DNA from 3 places in the Streptomyces sp. GL_141 genome. Region 1 is predicted to be linked to each of the others. Evidence: riboswitches for the same ligand, from Rfam matches in the RefSeq annotation. Region 1 holds a riboswitch; each other region holds the start of a gene.
The links. Region 1 has a riboswitch for cobalamin ahead of metE (5-methyltetrahydropteroyltriglutamate--homocysteine S-methyltransferase). Riboswitches for the same ligand answer to the same signal wherever they lie in the genome.
Positions count from the first base shown of each region.

Region 2: another riboswitch for cobalamin. It lies ahead of AC3IX6_RS10530 (energy-coupling factor ABC transporter permease); the one in region 1 lies ahead of metE (5-methyltetrahydropteroyltriglutamate--homocysteine S-methyltransferase).
Region 3: another riboswitch for cobalamin. It lies ahead of AC3IX6_RS04270 (ribonucleoside triphosphate reductase); the one in region 1 lies ahead of metE (5-methyltetrahydropteroyltriglutamate--homocysteine S-methyltransferase).

Region 1 is NZ_CM174402.1:7,478,709-7,483,348, reverse strand. It holds gene AC3IX6_RS33350 (hypothetical protein) at 1-27, shown strand, start outside; gene metE (5-methyltetrahydropteroyltriglutamate--homocysteine S-methyltransferase) at 107-2,428, opposite strand; cobalamin riboswitch at 2,603-2,828, opposite strand; gene AC3IX6_RS33340 (GntR family transcriptional regulator) at 2,916-3,590, opposite strand; gene AC3IX6_RS33335 (2-dehydropantoate 2-reductase) at 3,816-4,640, shown strand, end outside.
Region 2 is NZ_CM174402.1:2,507,893-2,512,532, forward strand. It holds gene AC3IX6_RS10515 (MFS transporter) at 1-253, shown strand, start outside; gene AC3IX6_RS10520 (flavodoxin family protein) at 265-981, opposite strand; gene AC3IX6_RS10525 (hypothetical protein) at 978-1,124, opposite strand; cobalamin riboswitch at 1,410-1,603, shown strand; gene AC3IX6_RS10530 (energy-coupling factor ABC transporter permease) at 1,633-2,328, shown strand; gene AC3IX6_RS10535 (energy-coupling factor ABC transporter substrate-binding protein) at 2,328-2,666, shown strand; gene cbiQ (cobalt ECF transporter T component CbiQ) at 2,670-3,419, shown strand; gene AC3IX6_RS10545 (energy-coupling factor ABC transporter ATP-binding protein) at 3,425-4,249, shown strand; gene AC3IX6_RS10550 (hypothetical protein) at 4,265-4,640, shown strand, end outside.
Region 3 is NZ_CM174402.1:981,828-986,467, forward strand. It holds gene AC3IX6_RS04265 (anaerobic ribonucleoside-triphosphate reductase activating protein) at 1-116, opposite strand, end outside; gene AC3IX6_RS04270 (ribonucleoside triphosphate reductase) at 113-1,891, opposite strand; cobalamin riboswitch at 1,935-2,078, opposite strand; gene AC3IX6_RS04275 (glycoside hydrolase family 71 protein) at 2,201-3,916, opposite strand; gene AC3IX6_RS04280 (hypothetical protein) at 4,189-4,640, shown strand, end outside.

The DNA.
Region 1 (4,640 bases):
CGCTGCGGCCACCCGGCGGCCGGCTGAGCCGGGCCCCGGCCCGTACGCGGACGGCCCCCGCCCGGCCGGCACACGGGCGTCCCGTGTGCCGGCCGGTCCGTGGGGATCAGGCGTGCGGCGGGACCTCCGCGCGCACCCGGTGGGCGGCCTCGACGAGGTGTTCCAGCGAGGCCCTCGTCTCGGGCCAGCCGCGGGTCTTCAGACCGCAGTCGGGGTTGACCCAGAGGCGTTCGGCGGGGATCGCCCCAAGTCCCTTGCGCAGCAGGGCCGCCGCTTCACCGGCCGAGGGGACGCGGGGGGAGTGGATGTCCCAGACGCCGGGGCCGACCTCGCGCGGGTAGCCCGCGCCGGCGAGCTCGTCGGCGACCTGCATGTGGGAGCGGGCCGCCTCCAGGCTGATGACGTCGGCGTCGAGGTGCTCGATGGCCTCGACGATGTCCCCGAACTCCGCGTAGCACATGTGGGTGTGGATCTGGGTGTCCGGCCGGACGCCGCTGGTGGTGAGGCGGAAGGATTCCGTGGCCCACGCCAGGTATGCGGCGTGGTCGGCGGCGCGCAGCGGCAGGGTTTCCCGCAGGGCGGGCTCGTCGACCTGGATGACCGAAGTACCGGCCGCCTCAAGGTCGTCGACCTCGTCGCGCAGGGCGAGTCCGACCTGGCGCGCGGTCTCGCCGAGGGGCTGGTCGTCGCGTACGAAGGACCAGGCGAGCATGGTGACCGGGCCGGTGAGCATGCCCTTGACCGGCTTGGCCGTCTGCGCCTGCGCGTACGTGGTCCAGCGGACGGTCATCGGGTCGGGACGGGAGACGTCCCCGGCGAGCACGGGCGGGCGGACGTAACGGGTGCCGTAGGACTGGACCCAGCCGTGCTGGGTGGCGAGGTAGCCCGTGAGCTGCTCGGCGAAGTACTGCACCATGTCGCTCCGTTCGGGCTCCCCGTGCACGAGCACGTCGAGGCCCGTCTTCTCCTGGAAGGAGAGGACCTCCCGGATCTCTGCGCGGATGCGGTCCTCGTAGGCCGCCGTGTCGATGCGTCCGGCGCGCAGGTCGGCGCGGGCCGTGCGCAGGTCCGTGGTCTGCGGGAAGGAGCCGATGGTGGTGGTGGGGAGCAGCGGCAGGCCGAGGTGGGCGCGCTGGGCGGCGGCCCGTTCGGCGTAGGACTGGGCGCGGTGGCCGTCGGCCTCGGTGATCGCCGCGGTGCGGGCGCGGACGGCCGGGTCGTGGGTGATGCGGGAGGCGGTGCGGGAGGCCAGGCCGGCCCGGTTCGCGGCGAGTTCGGCCGCGATCGCGTCGGTGCCCCGGGCCAGTCCGCGGGCCAGTGTGCTGATCTCGGTGGTCTTCTGGCGGGCGAAGGCGAGCCAGCGCCGGATCTGCGGGTCGGTGTCCCGCTCGGCGTCGGCGTCGATCGGGACGTGCAACAGGGAGCAGGACGCGGCCACGTCGACCCGGTCGGCGAGGCCGAGGAGGGTGCCGAGGGTAGTCAGCGACTTCTGGTAGTCGTTGATCCAGATGTTGCGGCCGTTGACCACGCCGGCGACCAGGCGCTTGCCGGGGAGGCCGCCGACGGCGGCGAGGTCGTCGAGGTTGGCTGCGGCCCGGTCGGTGAAGTCGAGGGCGAGCCCCTCCACGGGTGCCTTCGCCAGGACGGGCAGGGCGTCACCGAGCCGGTCGAAGTAGGAGGCGACGAGCAGCTTGGGGCGCTCGGTGAGGCCGCCGAGCTCGCGGTAGGCGCGGGCCGCCGCGTTCAGTTCGGCCGGGGTGCGGTCCTGGACCAGGGCCGGTTCGTCGAGCTGGACCCATGCGGCGCCCGCCGCGCGCAGGTCCGCGAGGACCTGGGCGTAGACGGGCAGCAGCCGGTCGAGCAGGGCGAGCGGCTCGAAGCCGGGGGCCACGCCGGGTGCGGGCTTGGCGAGGAGGAGGTAGGTCACCGGTCCGACCAGGACCGGGCGGGCGGTGTGACCGAGGGCCAGGGCCTCCTTCAACTCCGCGACCTGTCGGGCGGATTCGGCGGTGAAGACGGTGTCGGGTCCGAGTTCGGGGACCAGGTAGTGGTAGTTCGTGTCGAACCACTTGGTCATCTCGAGCGGGGCCACGTCCTGGGTGCCGCGCGCCATCGCGAAGTAGCCGTCCAGGGCGTCCTCCGCGACGGCGGCCCGGTGGCGGTCGGGGATCGCGCCGACCATGACCGTGGTGTCCAGGACGTGGTCGTAGTACGAGAAGTCGCCGGTCGGAACCTCGGTGATGCCGGCCCCGGCGAGCTGGGCCCAGTTGGTCCGGCGCAGGTCGCGGGCGGTCTCCCGGAGGGCTTCGGCGCTGACGCGGCCCTTCCAGTAGCCCTCGACCGCCTTCTTCAGTTCGCGGTTCTGTCCCTGGCGGGGGTAGCCGTACACGGTGGCCCGTACGGGCGCGGCTGCGGACTCGGTGGTCACGGAACTCTCCTTCGCGAGCGTGTCTCCATGAACCCGGTGACGGGTCGCGGAGGCGAAGGGTGCCGGAACGGGCGGACCGCCGGGGTCGCGTACGGCTGGGGTACGCGACGGGAGGGTCCGCCTGAGGTGCACGCCGACCCGCCCACGAGGTCACCGGGAAACCGTGCGCGGTCGATCGCTCACGGGCAACGGGCAGGTCTTCGGACTCGCGGGCTCGCCTGCCGGTCTCCCGGCGGGCACCTAATGGCCGTCGCTTCCCAGGACCGGTTCAGGTCCCAGTGCGTATGACGGCGGTCGTTCCCGCTCACCGCTGCGGGGCAGTCCCGGATTCCCACCGGGTTCCCTCTTACGACGCGTCCCGCCTGGCGGACGGGGGCGAACCAGCTGCGAGGCCCACAGTAGGGCGGGCGGCCGGGGAACGGGCGCGCCTTCCCACATGTCGGATGGTGAAATGGGACACGGGAGGGGACCTCCCCGCCGTGACCGGCTACTTGTCCCGCTCGTGGTACGTCTTGCGGGTGTGTTCCGTGTGCGCGCGCATGATCGCCGTCGCGGCCTGCCCGTCACGGTTCGCGATCGCCGCGATCAGCTCGCGGTGCTCCACCCAGGACTGGTGGCCCCGCTGGCGGGCGACGGGGGTGTAGTACCAGCGGACGCGCCGGTCCACCTGCGCGGCCAGCTCGGCGAGGACGGCGTTGCCCGCGAGCTCCATGATCTTCGCGTGGAGCCGGGCGTTCGCCCTGACCGCGGTGTCCACGTCGTCCGCGGCGACGGCCCGCTCCCCCTGCGCGCACAGCTCTTCGAGCGCGGCGACGGCCTCGGCGCCGGCGTGGGCGGCGGCCAGCCGGGCGGCTTCGGCCTCCAGGAGCGTGCGGACCGTGAGGAGCTGGTCCGCCTCCTCCTCGGTCGGCTCGTGCACGAACGCCCCCTGGGCGGGCCGCAGATCGACCCATCCCTCGGTGCTCAGACGCTGCAGCGCCTCCCGTACCGGCTGCCGGGACACCCCGAGGTGTCCGGCGAGTTCGCTCTCGACGAGGTGCTGCCCGGGCTGGAGGGCGCGGGTGGTGATGAGCTCCAGCAGGGCCCCGTAGACGCGGTCACGCAGCGGGCCGGGCCGTTCGAGTTTGGGCACCGCCCCCTGCGGCAGTCCTGTCGACAACATCGCGGTCCCCTCCTGGGCAGCGCCGTCGGCTGCGTAGCGAAACCCCATGATGGATTGTCTTTCGCCTACAGTCTACGGCGCACCGCGCCGACCACCCGGACGGCCAACTCCCCCTCCCCCGGCCTGCGTCAGCCCTTGCCGACCAGGATTCCATCCTGTAGACAATATTTCGTCGACAACGTTCGGCAGTTCCTCGGTACCCTCGACCGAACGGAGTGCCACATGGTGAAAGTCGCAGTTCTGGGCGCCGGTGCGATCGGCGCCTACGTCGGTGCCGCGCTGCACCGGGCGGGCGCCGATGTGCACCTCGTCGCCCGCGGACCCCATCTGGCGGCCATGAGGGAGCACGGGGTCCGGGTGCTCAGCCCCCGCGGAGACTTCACCGCCCGTGCCCACGCCACCGACGACCCGGCCGGGATCGGTCCGGTCGACTACGTCTTCCTCGGCCTCAAGGCCAACTCGTACGCGGCGTGCGGGCCGCTCATCGAGCCGCTGCTGCACGAGGGCACCGCCGTGATCGCCGCCCAGAACGGCATCCCCTGGTGGTACTTCCACCGGCACGGCGGACCGCACGAGGGCCACCGCATCGAGAGCGTGGATCCCGGCGGCGCGGTCAGCGCCGTCCTCGCGCCCGAACGGGCCATCGGCTGCGTGGTCTACGCGGCGACGGAGCTGGCGGGTCCGGGGGTCGTGCGCCACCTCGAAGGCACCCGCTTCTCCATCGGCGAGCCCGACCGGTCCCTCTCCGAGCGCTGCCTCGCGTTCAGCGAGGCCATGCAGGAGGGCGGCCTCAAGTGCCCGGTCGAACAGGACCTGCGCAACGACATCTGGGTCAAGCTGCTCGGCAACATCTCCTTCAACCCGATCAGTGCGCTGTCCCGGGCCACGATGCGGGAGATGTGCCTGCACGGCGGCACGCGCAAGGTCATCGAGGTCATGATGACGGAGACCCTCGCGGTCGCCGAGGCCCTCGGCTGCAAGGTCGGGGTCTCCATCGAACGCCGGCTGGCCGGCGCGGAACGCGTCGGCGACCACCGGACCTCCACGCTC
Region 2 (4,640 bases), 5.0 Mb from region 1:
CGGCACCGTCATCGGATCGATCACCACCCGCACCTACCGGCAGACGCAGTCGCCCCCGGAACTGCTGTCCCGCGTGATGGCCACGGTCCGTTTCGTCTCCTGGGGCGCGCTGCCGCTCGGCGCGCTCACCGCCGGCCTCCTCGCCACCCACTTCGGCGCCCGTACCGCGCTCTGGACCGTCTGCGCCGCCGCCCTCCTGCCCCCGCTCTACCTCTTCTCCACCAAGGTGGGCCGCCACCGCGACCTCATCTGACGGGACCGAGCTCAGCGGTGCTCGGGGTTCTCGAAGTCGAAGCGGCAGCCGGCGTCCCACTCGGAGCGCTGGTTTCCGTGGGCGGGGATGCCGCCGGTGTCCTTGAGCATCCTCGCCAGGTGGAGCTGGTTCCAGGTCATGAAGGTCGTGTTGCGGTTCGTGAAGTCGTTGTCCGGCCCGCCGGAGCCGGGGTCGAGGTACGACGGGCCCGGGCCGGCCTCGCCGACCCAGCCCGCGTCCGCCTGCGGCGGAATGACGTATCCGAGGTGCTGGAGGCTGTACAGGACGTTCATCGCGCAGTGCTTGGCGCCGTCCTCGTTGCCGGTGATCAGGCAGCCGCCCACGCGACCGTAGTAGGCGTACTGGCCGAGCTCGTTGAGGATCGACGAGCAGGCGTACAGGCGCTCGATCACCTTCTTCATGACCGAGGAGTTGTCACCCAGCCATACGGGCCCAGCCAGCGTGAGGATGTCTGCGGCCATGACTTTCGAGTAAATGACCGGCCACTCGTCGGTCTCCCAGCCGTGCTCCGTCATGTCCGGCCAGACGCCGGTCGCGATGTCGAGGTCCACTGCCCGGAGTACCTCGACCTGGACACCCTGACGCTGCATGATGCCGGTGCTGATGTCGATCAGGCCCTGCGTGTGGCTTCGTTCCGGCGACCGCTTGAGGGTGCAGTTGATCACCACGGCACGCAGGTCGTCATGAGACATGGCGTTGTCGGTCATCGTCGTGCTCCTCCCATCGCCGCACGGCTCTTGTCGATCAGGCCCTCGGTGTCGCCGGGCTCGGGCGATCGCTTGAGCGTGCAGTTGACGTGCACGGCGGTCAGGTCGGAGTGGTCGAGGTCGTGCGCGGGATCGGTAGCCACGCGTCCAGCCTCACCGGGGCCCGGCGGGCCCGCCACCGGGCCGCACCCGTCCGGGCGCACCCCGGGGGCGGGGGCCCCGGACCGTCCGCGGGAAGCAGCCCGGCCGGAACAGGGCGGCGACGTGTGGCGGCCGTTCTCCGGCGGCCACGGACATCCGGAACTCCCCTTTCAGGCGGGGACATTGGGGCGGACAGCGACAGCACGGGCACGTGGCGTGACGCACAAGCGGAATCCGGTCACCGCCCGGCGTGATTGGGGCGGGTTGTTACCGGTCCGTGCGGCCGACTAGGGTCAGCGGGCCTTGGTGTTCGGGAAACCGGTGGGAAACCGGTGCGGCCCTCGCCACTGTGATCGGGAAGTCCGGCTCCACTCCTGCGGGAAAGCCACTGGGCTGCGCGGGAGGTTCCGCGCTGCCCGGGAAGGCGGAGCATGGACGTCAACCCGTGAGCCAGGAGACCGGCCGGGGCGCGTTGTCCATCCACGAGGTGCTGGAGAGGTCTCCCTACTCATGCATATAGCCGAGGGGTTCCTACCCCCTTTGCACGCGGTCGCCTGGGGCGCCGTGTCCGCCCCCTTCGTCGTCCACGGCGTCCGCGCGCTCACCCGCGAGGTGAAGGCCAACCCGGAGAGCACGCTGCTGCTCGGCGCCTCCGGGGCCTTCACCTTCGTCCTGTCCGCCCTGAAGATCCCTTCCGTCACGGGCAGTTGCTCGCATCCCACGGGCACCGGACTCGGGGCGATCCTGTTCCGGCCGCCGATCATGGCGGTGCTCGGCACGATCACCCTGCTGTTCCAGGCCCTGCTGCTGGCGCACGGCGGGCTCACCACCCTCGGCGCCAACGTCTTCTCGATGGCCATCGCCGGCCCGTGGGCGGGCTACGCCGTCTACCGGCTGCTGCGGAAGTTCGCTCTCCCGCTGATGGTCACCGTGTTCTTCGGCGCCTTCTTCGCCGACCTGGTCACCTACTGCGTCACCAGCGTGCAGCTCGCCCTCGCCTTCCCCGACCCGGCCTCCGGATTCGCGGGCTCGCTCGCGAAGTTCGGGGGGATCTTCGCGGTCACGCAGATCCCGCTGGCCGTGAGCGAGGGGCTGCTGACCGTCCTCGTGATGCGGCTGCTGATGGCGTCGAGCAAGTCGGACCTGGTCCGGCTGGGCGTCGCGAAGCTGACGGCCACCCGTACCGGAGAGAAGGCGGCGGCCTGATGAGCGGCATGTCGAAGAACGCCAAGATCAACACCCTGCTGCTGCTCCTGGTGGCGGCGCTGGCCGTCCTGCCGATCGCCCTCGGGCTGGGCGAGGGCAAGGAGGAGCCCTTCGCGGGCGCCGACGCGCAGGCCGAGGCGGCGATCACCGAGCTGAAGCCGGACTACGAGCCCTGGTTCTCCCCTCTCTACGAACCCCCTTCGGCCGAGATCGAGTCCGCGCTGTTCGCCTTGCAGGCGGCGCTGGGAGCGGGCGTGCTCGCGTATTACTTCGGCGTCCGCAAGGGCCGCCGCCAGGGGGCGGCCGCCGCCGCTGCCGCCACCGCCCCGGAGGCGTAGGCGGTGCTGCCGATCGACGTGGCCGCGCACGGCAGTCGCTGGCGCGGCAGGCACCCGCTGGAGAAGGCCCTGCTCGGAATCGGGCTGACGGTCACCGCCGTGTGCCTGCCGCCCTGGCCGGGCGGGCCGCTGGTGGCCGCCGCCACCCTCGCCGTGCTGCTCGGCCCGGCCGGGGTGGCCGGCCGGCAGCTCTGGCGGGCCTTCCGGATCCCGCTCGGCTTCTGCTTCACCGGGGCGCTGCCCCTGCTGTTCGCGGTCGGCGGCCCGGCGGGGCCGGTGTCCCTGGCCCCCGACGGCCCCCGGCTCGCCGCCGAACTGCTGCTGCGCACCTCGGCTGCCTCGCTCGGGCTGCTGCTGTTCGCCTTCACCACCCCGGTCTCCGACGTACTGCCCCGGCTGGTGCGGGCCGGGGTGCCGGCCCCCGTGGTGGACGTGGCCCTGGTCATGTACCGGATCGGCTTCCTGCTGCTCGACTCCATGGCGCAGGTCCGCCGGGCCCAGGCGGCCCGGCTCGGGCACACCAGCCGGGCGGCGGTGTGGCGCTCCCTGGCCGGGCTCGCCGCCACCTCCTTCGTACGGGCCTTCGACCGCGCGGCCAAGCTCCAGGCGGGTCTGGCCGGACGCGGCTACGACGGCGCGCTGCGGGTCCTCGTACCGGAGGCGGCCCTGTCGTGGCGCTTCCTGACGGCCACCGGCGCCCTGCTGGCGGCCCTGATCACCCTGACCCTCACCCTGAAGGGGCTCTCCTTGTGAACCCGGTGGCGACCCCCCTGATCGAACTGTCCGACGCGGGCTACGCCTACGAGGACGGCCCGGCCGTCCTGACCGGCGTCGACTTCGCCATCACGCCGGGCCGGGCGCTGGCCCTGCTGGGCCGCAACGGCAGCGGCAAGACCACGCTGATGCGGCTGCTGAGCGGCGGCCTGCGGCCCGGCGCGGGATCGCTGTGGCTGGACGGCACGGAGGTCTCGTACGACCGGGCCGGACTGACCCGGCTGCGCACGTCCGTCCAGCTGGTGGTGCAGGACCCCGACGACCAGCTGTTCGCGGCCTCGGTCGAACAGGACGTGTCCTTCGGCCCGATGAACCAGGGGCTCCCCGCTCCGGAGGTCCGCGCCCGCGTGGACTCGGCCCTCGCCGCCCTGGACATCACGCACCTGCGGGACCGCCCCACCCACCTGCTCTCCTACGGCCAGCGCAAGCGCGCGGCGATCGCGGGGGCGGTCGCGATGGCTCCGCGGGTGCTGATCCTGGACGAGCCGACGGCGGGCCTCGACCCGGACGGCCAGGAGCGGCTGCTCGGCGTCCTCGCGGGACTGCGGGCCTCCGGCACGACGGTGGTCATGGCCACCCACGACGTGGACCTGGCGGTCCGCTGGGCCGACGACGCGGCGGTCCTGACCCCGTCGGGCATCCGCTTCGGGCCGGCCGAACCCCTCCTCTCGGACCCGTCCCTCCTGACCTCGGCGGGCCTGCGCCCGGCCTGGTCCCCGGCGGTGACCGCGCTGTTGCGGGCCCGGGGGCTGCTCGCGGCGGACGCCCCCGGGCCCCGTAATCCGGAGGCACTGGCCGCCTGGGGGTAGGGAGGTTGCCGGTCCATGCAGACGCTGAAGGCAACCTCCGAGCCGGGGTCCCTGTTCTGGGCGGGCCGGGAGGGCGAGGACCTGGTCGACCCGGTCGGCGGCTTCCGCCGCTGGACCCCGGACGGCCGGGAGCATCCGGCCCGCCGCCCGGCCTCCCCCGCTTGGGACCGTGCGGTGCGTTCCCCTTCGGGGCGCTGGACGGTGCTCTACGAGGAGCGCGGCACCACGGCCGTCCTGCTCGACGGCGAGCGGATCGTGCGCGAGCTCAGCCGGGGTGACAACCTCGCCGAGGACTACGACCACGCGATCACCATCGGCGCGCTGTCCGACGGCCGCGAGGTACTCGTGTACTGCCCCGACGAGTACGACGTCCTCCAGGTCGAGGACGCCG
Region 3 (4,640 bases), 6.5 Mb from region 1:
GTGACCAGCCGGCCGGGCCAGTCGCAGGTGGACAGCCGGGACCAGCCGCCGATGCGGATGACCTCGCCGGGGGTGACCTCTCCGGGGGTGGCCGCGCCCGGCGCCGCGGTCGTCACACCGCCGCCTTGAAGTGGACGCGCTCGGCGTGTTCGCCCTTCTTGCCGATGTTGAAGGAGGACACCGGGCGGTGGTAGCCCATGACCCGGGTCCAGATCTCGCACGGCGCCCCGCACGTGGGGCAGTGGGGCCGCTCCCCCTCCAGGTAGCCGTGGTCCGCGCAGATGGAGAAGGTGGGGGTCACCGTCAGGTACGGGATCCGGAAGGTCTCCAGCGAGCGCCGGACCAGTTCGCGGCAGGCCTCCGCCGTCGGGATCCGCTCGGGGGTGTACAGGTGCAGGACGGTGCCGCCCGTGTACTTGCCCTGCAGTTCGTCCTGGCGCTCCAGCGCCTCGAAGGGGTCGTCGGTCCAGCCGACGGGCAGCTGGGAGGAGTTGGTGTAGTACGGGTTGGCGTCGGTGCCGGCCTGGAGGATGCCGGGGAAGCGGGCCCGGTCCTCCTTCGCGAAGCGGTACGTCGTGCCCTCGGCGGGGGTGGCCTCCAGGTTGTACAGGTGGCCGGTGCTCTCCTGGAAGTCCACCATCCGGGCCCGGACCCGGTCCAGGAGGCGGACCGCGAGGGCGTGGCCCTCGGGGGTGGTGATGTCGTGGGCGTCCGCGCTGAAGTTGCGGATCATCTCGTTGACGCCGTTGACCCCGATGGTGGAGAAGTGGTTGCGCAGGGTGCCCAAGTACCGCTTGGTGTACGGGAAGAGACCGCCGTCGATCAGGTCCTGGACGGTGATCCGCTTGAGTTCGAGGCTGTCCCGGGCGAGCTCGCACAGCCGGTCCATCCCGGCCAGCAGACCCGGCTCGTCGCCCGCGTAAAGGTGCCCGAGCCGGGCGCAGTTGAGGGTGACCACACCGAGGGAGCCGGTCTGCTCGGCGCTGCCGAAGAGGCCGTTGCCGCGCGCCCGCAGCTCGGTCAGATCGAGCTGGAGCCGGCAGCACATGGAGCGGATCATGTGGGGTTCGAGCTCGGAGTTGATGAAGTTCTGGAAGTACGGGAGCCCGTACTTGGCGGTCATCGCGAAGAGCCGCTCGGCGTTCTCGCTCTCCCAGGGGAAGTCGCGGGTGATGTTGTAGGTCGGGATGGGGAAGGTGAACACCCGCCCGGTGGCGTCGCCTTCCGTCATGACCTCGATGTACGCCCGGTTGATCATGTCCATCTCGGCCTGGAGCTCGCCGTAGGTGAAACCGGTCTCCTCCCCCGCGACCACGGGGATCTGTTCGCGCAGGTCCTCGGGGCAGGTCCAGTCGAAGGTGAGGTTGGTGAAGGGGGTCTGCGTGCCCCAGCGCGAGGGCACGTTGAGGTTGTGCACGAGCTCCTGGACGCACTGCCTGACCTGGTCGTACGTGAGCCTGTCGAGGCGGACGTACGGGGCGAGACAGGTGTCGAAGGAGGAGAAGGCCTGGGCGCCCGCCCATTCGTTCTGCAGGGTGCCGAGGAAGTTCACGATCTGGCCGACGGCCGAGGACAGGTGTTTGGGCGGGGCGGAGTCGATCTGGCCGGGGACCCCGTTGAAGCCCTCGGTGAGCAGGGTGCGCAGGGACCAGCCGGCGCAGTAGCCGGAGAGCATGTCCAGGTCGTGGATGTGGAGGTCGCCCTCGCGGTGGGCACGGGCCACGGCGGCGGGATAGACCTGTTCCAGCCAGTAGTTCGCGGTGACCTTGCCCGCGGCGTTGAGGATGAGTCCGCCGAGCGAATAGCCCTGGTTGGCGTTGGCGTTCACCCGCCAGTCCCGGCGGTCCAGGTATTCGGTCACGGTCTCTACGGCATTGATGACAGCAGTCACGGCAGCCCTCCCACGAGGCTCGGCACGGAAGAATGGCGGGCGCTCTTGAGGGCCCGTGCCGGCAGGTGTCGGACTCGTCCGCCGTGGCGGACTCACCGTTGCGGGGCAGTCCCGGATTCCCACCGGGTTCCCTGTTGCCTCGGTCGGGGGAAGGGAGCCCCGCCGAACCGGCAGAGCCAACACTACATATAGATGTGACAGCGGCATGCCACCACTACATATGGGGTGACAAAGGTCCCGGGGCAAGGGACTTCGGCCCCTGCGGACCCGCGCCGGCGCCCTGCGGACCTACGCCGGAGCCCTGCGGGCTCAGCTCCGGCCGCTGGTGGCGGCGTAGTACTGGAGGTCCTGCACCTCCACCGTGCGGTCCACCCGGTAGGGCAGTTCCACCCGGGCTCCGGCCTTGCCGCCCCGCACCACGGACGCCGAGCCGGCGCCCGGAGCCAGGGGCAGCAGCTCGGAGTGGACCCCGGCCGGGGCCGCGTGCGCGTCCTCGGCCGCCCCCACGGCCGTACGGATGCTCGCGGGCGCGGTCAGGAAGCTCAGCACCTCCACCGCGTCCCGGGCCGCGGCGCTGCCGCCCCGCAGCGACATCACGAGGGACTGGCCGCCGCTCGGGTCCGCGGCGGCGAACTGGGTGCGCGAGCTCAGGTACAGCGTGTCGCGGACGATCTTCGGCCAGCCGCCCGTCTTGAACCGGGTGAGGTAGTACGAGGAAAGGTCCAGGTAGGCATGGCCGTTGTGCAGCGAGGGCGCGAACTGGCTGCCCTCGCTGTAGTCGTTCCACGTGGTGAGCTGGACCCAGTCGGCCCCGTCCTCGATCGCGCGGTTCCATGTGGCGCGCAGGGTCGCGGTGTTGCCCGCCTCGTCGTAGATGCCCTGGTTGGGGCGGGCGTCCTGGACCGATACGGGCTGCATCCAGATCTTGCCCGCGGCGTGGGCGCGCCGGACGTCGCGCGTGGAGCTCTCCTGGCCGACGTAGCTGCGGCTGCCCCACTCGGAGAATCCGTGGCTGATGGGCTCGAACTCGGCGCTGTGCGCGCCGAAGTCGAGGAAGAGCGGGACGAAGGCGGTGCGGATGCCGTGCCGGTTCTTCAGGACGTCCATGACCCCGGTCCACCAGGCGACGCTCTTCTCCTCGGCCTTGAACGGCGAGACGACCAGCCGGCCGTCGGGGAGCCGGTGGGCGGCCGGGGCCTTGCCGAGCTCCGCGAGGAGGTCGGCGAGCACGGCCGGGTCGTCGGTGCCCAGGGAGGTCATGTCCGGCATCAGCATGACCTTGAAGCCCGGATCCACCGAACGGGCGGCCTCCATCAGGAGGTGGGAGCGTTCGCGGTTCTTCCCGGTCAGGGAGAGCAGGTCGAGGGTGAATCCGTCGATGCCCGCGGCGCGGGCCGTGCGGACCTCCTGCTGGAGGTTGGCGAGCTCCCAGTCCCCGGCTTTGGGCGGGACGGGCAGCGGGCGGTCGCGGAGCAGTCCGCCGTAGCGCTCGTGCTTGCCGTTCTCGCCGTCCGGCTTCAGGTAGTTGCGGGTGTAGTAGTCGGCGTCGGCGCCGACGTTGTCCAGGGAGAGCGGGTACGGGGTGAAGTAGTGGGCGAAGACCAGCTTCTTGCCGGCGGCGCCGGAGCGCAGCACGGCCGGCTGCGGCAGGTCGAAGGGCAGGGCTCCGGCGGGGCGGGGCGCGCCGTCCGCGGCGGACCCCTGGGCCTTCGGGTCCGGGGGCTGCCCGCCGGGGCTCTGCGGGGCGGTCGTGACCGGTCCGGTGGCGGCGGGGCCGGAGGCGGCGGGCGCGGGGCCGTCGCCGCCGGGAGCGGGCAGGAGGCCGCCCGGGCCCGGCGCCGGGCCGGCCTGCGCGTCGGCGACGGTGCGGGGGTCCCAGACGATGCCCGTCGCGGCGCAGACGCCCGCGAGGAGGAAGGCGGACAGGAGGAGGCTCAGCAGGGGTCTTCGGCGCCGGAATCCCGCACGGCGCCGGTGCGACGCGGGCCTCGCGCCCCGCCCTGACCGACCCCGGTCCGCACTCATCCTGGCCCCTCCCCCGAATATGCCCGCGCCATGCCCGAACACCGGGCCGCACAGCAGCAGTACAGCGGATTCCCGGCCCCCGGACAACCGTTCCCCCGGGTTGGACAAAGGTGTGTGACCTGTACAACTGCTGTGATCATCGGACGGCAGGGGCGTTTCACCGGAATAGGGAATTCCCCTGGCCTTTCGCGAAAAGTGGCGCATAATCGTCTTCATGCGGCTTGAAACAACCCTCTTGCCGCAGGTCACGCATGCAGGGGGGCATCGTGTCGATGAGGGATTCCAGAGGCGCCGGTACATTCCCGGCGACCTCCGCGGAGCTGTCCCGTCTTTTCACCGCCGTGCGGCGGGGCAAAGTGCTGACCGTCACCGGACGGTTCCGCGAGCCCCGGAGCCAATTGGTGCGGGAGATCGGGCAACGGCTCTCGTCCAATTTCTACGACGGCGTGGCCGTGGTGTCCATGGACCGCCGCTTCGGGGTCCGCGACCTGACGGCCGCGCTGGGCTGCGTACCGGGCATGCCGTTCCTGCCGTGCGGGACGTCCAACGCGGCGTCGTGGCTGGCGGAGCGCGACATGCTGCTCGTCCTCGACGGCTGCGAGCACCTCGCGGCCGAGGCCGTGGACTGGCTGCGCGAGCTGCTCGCCGTGGCTCCCGGGCTGCGGGTCCTGGCCGCCGGGAGCGACCCGCTGGCCTTCGCGCCGGATCGGGTGCACCGGCTCTG